One region of the Lysinibacillus sp. BSL11 genome, then DNA from elsewhere that is predicted to be linked to it. Evidence: riboswitches for the same ligand, from Rfam matches in the RefSeq annotation. Region 1 holds a riboswitch; each other region holds the start of a gene.
The links. A riboswitch is a leader RNA that binds a small molecule or an ion and turns the genes downstream of it on or off. The one in region 1 is predicted to bind S-adenosylmethionine.
Positions count from the first base shown of each region.

Region 2: linked by a shared signal. The riboswitch ahead of RCJ95_RS19630 (bifunctional homocysteine S-methyltransferase/methylenetetrahydrofolate reductase) and the one ahead of RCJ95_RS05245 (methionine ABC transporter ATP-binding protein) in region 1 are both predicted to bind S-adenosylmethionine.
Region 3: linked by a shared signal. The riboswitch ahead of metA (homoserine O-acetyltransferase MetA) and the one ahead of RCJ95_RS05245 (methionine ABC transporter ATP-binding protein) in region 1 are both predicted to bind S-adenosylmethionine.

Region 1 is NZ_JAVGCX010000003.1:197,418-200,701, forward strand. Features, by position in the region: gene RCJ95_RS05220 (acyl-CoA dehydrogenase family protein) at 1-64, shown strand, start outside; gene RCJ95_RS05225 (arsenate reductase family protein) at 253-609, shown strand; gene gcvH (glycine cleavage system protein GcvH) at 691-1,071, shown strand; gene RCJ95_RS05235 (hypothetical protein) at 1,163-1,504, shown strand; gene RCJ95_RS05240 (thioredoxin family protein) at 1,519-1,830, shown strand; SAM riboswitch class I at 1,887-1,990, shown strand; gene RCJ95_RS05245 (methionine ABC transporter ATP-binding protein) at 2,073-3,101, shown strand; gene RCJ95_RS05250 (methionine ABC transporter permease) at 3,091-3,284, shown strand, end outside.
Region 2 is NZ_JAVGCX010000018.1:26,105-29,388, forward strand. Features, by position in the region: gene RCJ95_RS19630 (bifunctional homocysteine S-methyltransferase/methylenetetrahydrofolate reductase) at 1-1,495, opposite strand, end outside; SAM riboswitch class I at 1,584-1,684, opposite strand; gene RCJ95_RS19635 (protoporphyrinogen oxidase) at 1,784-3,178, opposite strand.
Region 3 is NZ_JAVGCX010000007.1:27,351-30,634, reverse strand. Features, by position in the region: gene RCJ95_RS09565 (TrmB family transcriptional regulator) at 1-214, shown strand, start outside; gene RCJ95_RS09560 (hypothetical protein) at 238-624, shown strand; gene RCJ95_RS09555 (nucleotide excision repair endonuclease) at 675-1,046, opposite strand; SAM riboswitch class I at 1,250-1,361, shown strand; gene metA (homoserine O-acetyltransferase MetA) at 1,485-2,420, shown strand; gene RCJ95_RS09545 (GerAB/ArcD/ProY family transporter) at 2,461-3,284, opposite strand, start outside.

The DNA of each region.
Region 1 (3,284 bases):
TCTAATTGTGAAGAAGCGTGAGGCTTCAGTTAAATTAATTGATGCTGAAAAATATATTGTTTAAAGCGCACACCTAACCTAGCTATCTGCAAAAGATAGCTAGGTTTTTTTATATAAGAAAAATGACTAATATCGTAAGAGGACGGATAAAAATGCAAAACTAGTGGATAAACTTACAAAAAAGAGTGAAGTTCACCATTGAAAACAACTATGATGGTATACTACAGAAAAAGACAGAAGAGGAGCATTGTAATGACGATTCAATTTTTCCATTATCCGAAATGTACAACATGTAAAAAGGCACAGAAGTGGTTAAATGAGCATGAGGTTTCCTATGAAGAGGTACATATCGCAGAGCAACCTCCCACTAAAGAAGAATTAACAGCTATTTGGCAGGCTAGCGGACAGCCTTTGAAGAAATTTTTTAATACCTCAGGTATGAAATATCGTGAGCTTGGCTTAAAGGACAAGTTAGCCGAAATGACGGAGGATGAGCAGCTTGAGTTATTAGCTTCAGATGGTATGTTAATTAAACGTCCCATCGTCACAGATGGAAAAAAAGTTACTTTAGGTTTTAAAGAAGTAGATTTTGAGCAAGCTTGGAAATAACCGTATTAAACCTTGTATTTAGAGGAGAAGTATGGCACACTGAAAGTGAATATATTACATATTTATGGAGGGGTTTTTTGCATGAGCACACCTAAAGACTTACGATACTCTGAAGAACATGAATGGGTAAAAGTAGAAGATGGAAAAGTACGTATTGGTATTACTCACTTCGCACAATCTGAATTAGGAGATATCGTATTCGTTGAGCTTCCACAAGTTGGCGACGAAATCAAAACAGATGATCCATTCGGTAGCGTAGAATCAGTAAAAACTGTTTCTGAATTATATGCACCAATCTCAGGTACTGTAGTGGAAGTAAATGCAGATTTAGAAGATAGCCCAGAATTCGTTAATGAATCACCATATGAAAAAGCATGGATGATCGTTGTTGAGCCTGCTGATGCATCAGAAGTTGAGAAACTAATGACAGCAGAGCAATACGAAGAAATGATCGCTGAATAAGACAAGCCATAATCGAAAAACGTCGGCAACTACCGGCGTTTTTTGTTATATAATGACTTATAAGTGGGGATCTCTAAATGGAGGTGGCGTAATGTTCGAGGGAAAATGCTTGATAGTAGAAGGGCGTTCAGATAAGCTACAAATTGAGCCTATTTTGAATGAGAATGTTACAATACTATGTACGAATGGTACAATTGGTGTGCATCAACTAGAAGAACTACTGGATCCCTATGAGGGCTGTGAGCTATTTACTTTTTTTGATGCAGATACTTCTGGGGATAAGCTACGTGCATTAATGGACAGACATTATCCAGAAGCTGAGCATCTGCGCACAATGCCAACATACAAGGAAGTAGAAACGACACCAAGAAAAGTCCTAGCGATGATTTTACTGCGTGCACATTTTTCAATCCATAATGAATATATTTTGTAAGGTTGCGTGAGTAAATGGAAGAATGGTCAACAGAGCAGTGGGAAACGGCTAAACAGTCGGGAGAGAAAACTGCATTTTATTTATATACTCCGATGTGTGGAACATGTGCAGTGGCATCTAAAATGATGTCCGTTATTGAACAATTACTGCCACAGCTACAAATTGGTAAAGCAAATATCAACTTTTTGGAACACATTGCCTATGAGCATCAAATTGAAAGTGTTCCCTGTCTACTCATCAGTGATGGCGGAAAAGTGACAGAAAAAATTTATGCCTTTCAATCCGTACCATTTTTATATGAATTGTTAAAAAAATCAATTGACTGAACTTTACTAGCGTGGTAAAGTATCAAATATATTACTAAAACATTAAATATATCGAACTCTTATGAAGAGTGGCGGAGGGAAGTGCCCTATGAAGCCCGGCAACCATCACAATGTGAAAAGGTGCCAAATCACTCAAAGATTTTTCTTTGAAAGATGAGAGAACGGTTTAACGTATCATACGTGACCCCTTCTACTTGTCTGTGAGTGAAGGGGTTTTCTATATGAGAAAAGGAGTATTCGCTATGATCCAGCTTCAAAATATTACAAAGAAATACAAAACAGCAAATGGCGAATTAACGGCAGTCAAAGACGTCAACCTTACTATTAATAAAGGTGAAATTTTTGGCATTATCGGCTATAGTGGTGCTGGTAAAAGTACCATGATTCGTTTATTAAACGGTTTAGAGAAACCGACAGCAGGAACAGTAACGGTGAACAATCAAGAATTTTCATCGATAAAAGGGCAAAAGCTTAGAGCGGCTAGACAAAAGGTAAGTATGATTTTCCAGCATTTCAATTTACTTTGGTCGAGAACAGTTGCCGAAAATATTGCATTCCCTTTAGAAATCGCAGGCTTCCCAAAGGCTCAACGTGAAGCACGTGTGAAGGAATTGATTGCCCTTGTAGGCTTAGAAGGGCGCGATAAGGCCTATCCATCCCAGCTTTCTGGTGGACAAAAGCAGCGTGTAGGAATTGCACGTGCATTAGCGAATAATCCAGAGGTTTTACTATGTGATGAGGCGACTTCCGCACTCGATCCTGAAACAACGGATGCTATTCTTGATTTACTCGTAGATATAAATGAACGCTTAGGCTTAACAATCGTCCTGATTACCCACGAAATGCATGTCATTCGCAAAATTTGTCATCGTGTAGCGGTGATGGAGGCAGGCGAAATTGTGGAACGTGGTGAGGTATTGCAAGTCTTCCAAGCCCCACAGGCAGCTATTACTAAGAAGTTTGTATCTCAAATTACAGACACTAAGGAAACACAAGATACGGTAGCACAAATTAAAACAAACTATCCAACTGGACAACTTGTCAAACTTATTTTTGTTGGTGAAAAAACAGAACAGCCTGTCATCTCACATCTTGTGAAACAATTTGATGTAGAAGTAAGTATTGTTCACGGAAATATTTCGCAAACAAAAAATGGTGCATATGGTACATTGATTGTGCAAATTGATGGCTCTCAGACAAACGTCACTGAAGCCCTTCGTTATTTAAATACAGTGGAAGTACAGACGGAGGTGATTGAAAATGCTAACTAATCTCTTTCCGAATGTAGACTGGGAAAATATGTGGCAAGCTACGTATGAAACATTATACATGACAGCTATATCAACGGTTGTGACATTTATTCTTGGGTTAGTCATTGGTATTGTTCTATTTTTAACTAGTCCCAATCAGTTATGGGCAAATAAAATCGTTAACTTTTTAACAGGATCACTCGT
Region 2 (3,284 bases), on a different contig from region 1:
TATATACTGGTTGAGAAATGAAATAGTCTGCCCCATGCTCAATTTTCTTCTCCAAGCGTGTCACAGCACGATCTAACACACGGACGTTTGGATTAAATGCAGCAGCAACTGAAAAATTTGCTTTTTTACGAAGTGGCTTACCTGAGAACGAGACCCCTTCATTTAATTGCTTAATTAATTGGATTAGCTCCATGGAAGATACATCATAAACACTTGTCGCACCTGGGAAATCTCCTACTTTCGTTGGATCACCCGTAACGGCCAACACATCATGAATACCTAAAGCATTTAACCCCATTAAATGGGATTGTAGACCAATTAAATTACGGTCGCGACATGTAATATGAGTTAGTGGGCGTACACTATGTGTGCTCTTCAACAATGCGCCCATTGCAATATTACTAATACGTGGAGAGGCCAGTGAATTGTCTGCCATCATAACTACATCTGCACCTGCATCATATAATTGCTTTGCTCCTTCAAGGAACCCATCGATCTCTAAATGTCTAGGTGTATCCAACTCTACTATGACAGAGCGTTCACGTTTAACTTTTTCATGAAGAGGCTCATACTTTGTTGGCTCCGCTTCTCGAACAATCTCAATCTTTTTAGGCTTCGCATGCTTCTCCTGAACCGGTGATAACTCTTCTAAATACTTCTTTGCTGCTGCAATATGTTTGGGTGTTGTACCACAACAGCCCCCTATTAAGCGTACACCTTGATCACGCAATTCAACAGCCGCTCGACCAAAATAATCAGCTTCTGACTCATAAACGACACGCCCATCCTCTAAGTCCAGAAGTGAAGCATTTGGATAGGCTGACATAAATGCCTTATGAGGAAGTTCTACACCCTCAAATGCCAGAATTGTATGGTGTGGACCTAGTCGACAATTGACACCAACAATATCAGCACCTAGGGCTTCAAGCTCATGGAGAGCATTATTTAAAGACATCCCATTTTGTAAAACACCAGGCTCATGCATAGAAACTTGTGCAATAATCGGCAATTTTGTTTTTTCTCGTAGCATCTTTAAGGTTGCTGTTAATTCTTCAAAATCATAATAAGTTTCAAGTAAAAGGCCATCTGGATTCCCTGCAAGTAAGACTCTTGCTTGTTCTTCAATAGTCGCTAATATTTCATCCAAGGTTGCATCACTTTTACGAATTCCCCGAATACCACCAATTGTTCCTAAAACAAATTGACCGCCATCAGCCGCTGCTCGTTTTGCGATGGTGATAGCAGCTTCATTAAATTGTTGGACACGTGATTCTAATCCATAGCGAGCTAATTTAATGGCATTTGCACCGTACGTATTCGTTTGAATGATGTCAGCACCAGCTGCAATATATTCTCTATGAATCTTTTCAATTAACTCGGGTCTCTGAACATTCATTTCCTCATGGCAATACTCCAATCCATAGCCATATAGCACTGTGCCTATTGCACCGTCTGCCGTCAATACATGCGTTTTTAACCTTTCAAGCAATCCCATAAAATTAGCCTCTCTTCCTATGTCTCTATATAATAAAAAGCCTTCTTTCATAAAAAAGAAGGCTTTAACGATTCATCATTGTTGTTCCTTCTCATCTTCGACTCAACGGTCTTCTGGATTTAGCACCTGACAATAAAGTTGGTTGCTGAAGCTTCAATGGGCCAGTCCCTCTGCTTCTCTTGATAAGAATTAAGTATGAATTTTTTAAATAATTAAAAGAATCATATCGTTTACTGACGAATGAGTCAAGACTATTTCACATAACAAAGTTTTTTTCCACTTAAAATCTTAGAAATTGGCAAGTTCCTTTGCAAGCTCTTCGCCAATTTTTTTCCCATTTTGAATGCAAGCACCGATACCTACGCCAAAATATGAGCACCCTGCAATCGATAAATTAGGGTATTTCTCATGTAATTCTTGTAGTAATCCTTGTAATGCCTCACGATGCGCTAGATCATATTTAGGCATTTGATCAATCCATTTTGTTACATTCACAACGGTTGGTTGCTCCTCTATTCCTAGGCTCTTTCTCACATCTTCTAAAGCAACTGCTGCCAATTCTTCATCCGTCATGGCATGTAGTTGCTCATAGGCTGGATTGATGCTCTTATAAAAGAGTCGCACAAGTAATTTATTTTCTTTCGATGTATGCTTCCATTTACGACTAGTCCAAGTTGCTGCATTACAAGTAACGTCTGAATTATGGGAAACAATATAGCCTGTTCCATCTGCTGGCAATTTAGCATCTGGCACATCAAAACCTAAATAGATAGTAATCGCTGACGCTGTCGTAAATCGATCAAAATAGCGGTTTAAAGATTCATCCTGTAGCAGATTTTGGACAGTATCGTTCGGTAATGCTAAAACGACATAATCTGACTCAATAATTTCACCATTAGCTAAGGTAATAGTGTAGTTCTTATCTTGTTTTTGAACATTTAAAGTAGTAACACCCTTGATAATTTCTACATCGGATAAGGTTTGTTCAAGTCGATCAATTAAAGAAGATAAACCTTTTTTAAACGATATAAATTTTTTGTTCGCTGCTTTAACAAATTGCTCACGATTCGCATCAAAGCCTTTAATAATACTTCCATAATCATTCTTATAATCAATCAAATACGGTAAAGTAGAGCCAATAGAAAGCTGATGTAAATCTCCCGAATAAACACCTGCAAGGACTGGTGCAATTTGATTTTTCACCAGTTCCTCTCCTAAATAGTAAGTTAAAAATTCACCGATTGAACTTTCCTTTGTGAAGCTATTGTTTGGCAATGTTAAATCCTTCAACGCTTCTTTTTTTCCTTGCTCGGAAATAAGTGTACTTTCCTCTAAGGATGCTAAACTCATCGGTATTCCGAAAGTTGAATCTGCCGGAATAGCATGTAACTCATTATTCGTATAAATATAAGAAATACCTGTTTCGTTGTAAACTAGTTCCGCCTCAAAATCAAGCTCCCGCACGAGTTCCATAACGCCTTGATGACGGGCTACAATAGAATCAGCACCCGTTTCCATGATGAAACCTTTTTCATGTGCTGAATATAATTTGCCTCCTAAATATGTATTTTTTTCTATAAGCACTAGACGAACATCTAAATTATGTTCCTTTACTTGACGTTGCAAATAATGCATTGTACATAGTCCTGTAATACCGCCGCCTAAAACAACAACTGTTTTCATCATAACCGCCCCTATTATTCGTTCTTTCTACAGTATAATCTTTTTTTCATTGAAAATTACGTTAAACCCTTTACAAATTTAGCAAAAATAGAGCTATTTCTTCAGT
Region 3 (3,284 bases), on a different contig from region 1:
TTGGTTTATCTTATCGGTAGATGGTCAGGAAATGATTTATGGTCATTCTCCATCTACCCAAGAGACGGCCTTTATCACCAATGATTCCGTTCACATTTATTTGTTAGAGGATTATATATGGCATGATGTACTCATTAATCGGTTAGTAAAACGGGATGATCAGGAGTTAGAAGACTGGATTGCTAAGGAGCGGAAAGCTTTTTTCTTAGAATAGTCTTATAAGGGAAGGGGAGTAACTTGAAAAAATTCGTGTTGCTAGGTTTAATGAGCTTACTCATGCTAGGAGCCTGTAATGCTACACCACCAACCAATCCACCAACGATTCATGAGCTAACGGTTGTCCCAGATAATGTCCAAAAAAATATTGTTTCTAATGACAGAATACAACTATTACATGAAAATGATGCTCCATATTATCTTGTTTATTATTCAAAAGGGAATGTATTGGCAAGTATTACAGCTGAGGGAAATAGGCTTATCATCCAGTTAGAAGAAGGCAGCGAGCAAAGGAAAGAGGCTCAGCCCTATGTTTTTCAAATCACCGTCAAGAATCCTGAGCTTGATACCATTGATTTGCGAATAAACGGTCAGAGTACGCCCATTGATCGTATGACCATTATGTGATAAAAGAAACCGAAATCTTTAGATGAGATTTCGGTTTCTTTATGAGATGTCTAATAAAAGACTTTGTCTACGTTATATTTAGAGCGGAAAGTATTAATCGCGTATGTTTCGTAAATTTCACGTTCCATTGGATCTTCTACTTCATAGACTTCAATTTTGAACACTTCATCACGATGGTTTTTCATCGGAGATACATTATCCTCGAAATGTTTTTTAATACGTTGACGAATTTTACGTGCTTTCCCAACAAATAATAGCTCATTCTTGTCATTATAGAATAAGAAAATGCCGCCTTTATCACGTGTGATTTTATGGAAGTCAATAAAACCGAAGTAAGGTGTGATTGGCACATCACCTGGTTTTAAATCTTGTTCACGTTGACGGATTACTAGATCTGGTTTTGGAAATTCAATTTTAATCAAACTATTCACGTTCCTCTCTCTTACTAAAAGTATATGGTAACATAATTACGGCATGTTTACCATAAATTTTAAATGCAGAAACACCACATATAGCAAGCTTAGTGTACATCAATTGAGCAAGGAACATGCACATGAATCACAAAATATTCTATGAATTATTGATATTCTAACTAGTTCGTGTTACAATTCAAGATAATTAAATAATCTTATCAAGAGAAGCTGAGGGATTTGGCCCGATGACGCTTCAGCAACCTCTAACAATTGTTAGAAAGGTGCTAATTCCAGCAAAGGATTTTTTCCTTTGAGAGATAAGAGTGGACGTGAAAAAAATCCTTCTCATTCTATCTCGTATGGAATGAGGAGGATTTTTTAATTTCGTTGCATCCTATGCAAGCAAGGTTTGCTAAAAGAGAGTGATTATAGAGAGGGGAAAGCAAGATGCCAATTAATATTCCGAAAAATTTACCAGCTGGAGAACATTTACGTGAGGAAAAAATCTTCGTCATGGAAGAAGATCGTGCGAAAACACAGCAAATCCGTCCATTAAATATATTAATATTAAATTTAATGCCTGAAAAAGAAAAAACAGAGCTCCAATTATTACGTTTATTGGGGAATACACCATTACAGGTGAATATTACCTTTTTGAATACAGCCACACACGAGTCTAAAAATGTGAGTAAATCCCATTTGCAGCTTTTTTACACAACGTTCAATCAGATTCGACACCGCCGCTATGATGGTATGATTATAACTGGTGCGCCAGTAGAAAAAATGGCTTTTGAAGAGGTCAACTATTGGCAGGAAATTTCAGAAATTATGGATTGGTCTAAAAAGAATGTGACATCCGTGCTACATATATGTTGGGGGGCACAGGCTGCATTGTATCATCATTATGGCATTGGGAAGGTCGAGCTTTCTGCTAAATGCTCAGGTGTCTATTCCCATGTGATTACAGATTTAACTGTAGATTTGGTACGTGGCTTTAGTGATTTATTTACTGCGCCCCACTCACGCTATACATCTGTTTCGATTGACGAGGTTCGTAATCATCCAGATCTACGATTATTATCCTATTCAGAGGATGCAGGGGTATTTATTGTACAATCAAAAGATAATAAAAATATTATGATTACGGGGCATCTAGAGTATGATGCGACAACGCTAGCCGATGAATACAGTCGCGATGTGGCGAAGGGCATAGATATCGCTGTTCCTGTAAACTACTTCCCGAATGACGATCCGACACAAGTGCCGATGAATACATGGCGTGCCCATACGCATCTATTATTCTCTAACTGGTTGAACTACTATGTTTACCAAGAAACACCATATGAATGGGATTTTGTAGATGAAATCGAATATCATATTTAATTAATAAAAAGTCTAATTTCTTTTCTAGCTTTAAAAGAAATTAGACTTTTTGATTGTCATTTTCTGTTTCCTGCTGAGGTGTTTCGTTTTTTTGAGCTTTGGATTTACGATTTCGAATAACTACCACAATCAGCAATAGTATGGGTAATAAAATGGTGAAAATAAAGGAAAAGATTGGCCAAATTTCATTATTATAATTAGTAGAATGCACAATATCTGGATGAACAATTTGAGAAAGTCCAATAACAATTATCCCCATCGGTATAATGAGTGGGCGATGATCCTTGATCTTTAAAATTTGTGCGAGGCCAACAACGGTCGTATAGAAATACATAAATGTACGAATATAAATAGACGAAATCCACATAAATGCCATAATGATCTCTATACGCTGTAAAAAATTTCCTATAGATATTCTTTGTGCTAAGGCATAGCTAGGAAAAGTCCTTGATGCTGTGTTTTCAGGACCTAATACAAGAATCGATAGGACAATCAACGTAACTAAGACGATTCCACCAAAGATTGCCCCAATATATAGCCCTTTCTGTGCAGACGGCTGTACATTGACACCAGTAGGATAGAGCATCATTAATACAAGTAATGGAAAGGAAAAGATACTCATAAAGCGTGCAATACTATAAAACATAGATGTTTTGGTTGCTTCTAGTAGAGGCTGAATATTCTCAAATGTAATTTGAGGGGTAATACTAAGGACGAAAAAAATAAAAATAAAGATAAACAATGGGAAGAGGATTTCTGCCGAACGGGCAAAGGTCTCAATTCCTAAATAAGCGGCATACATAATAATGATACTGAACAGTAGGGCAAATGCTAATGTCGGTGTCTCTGGCATTACTTCCGTTT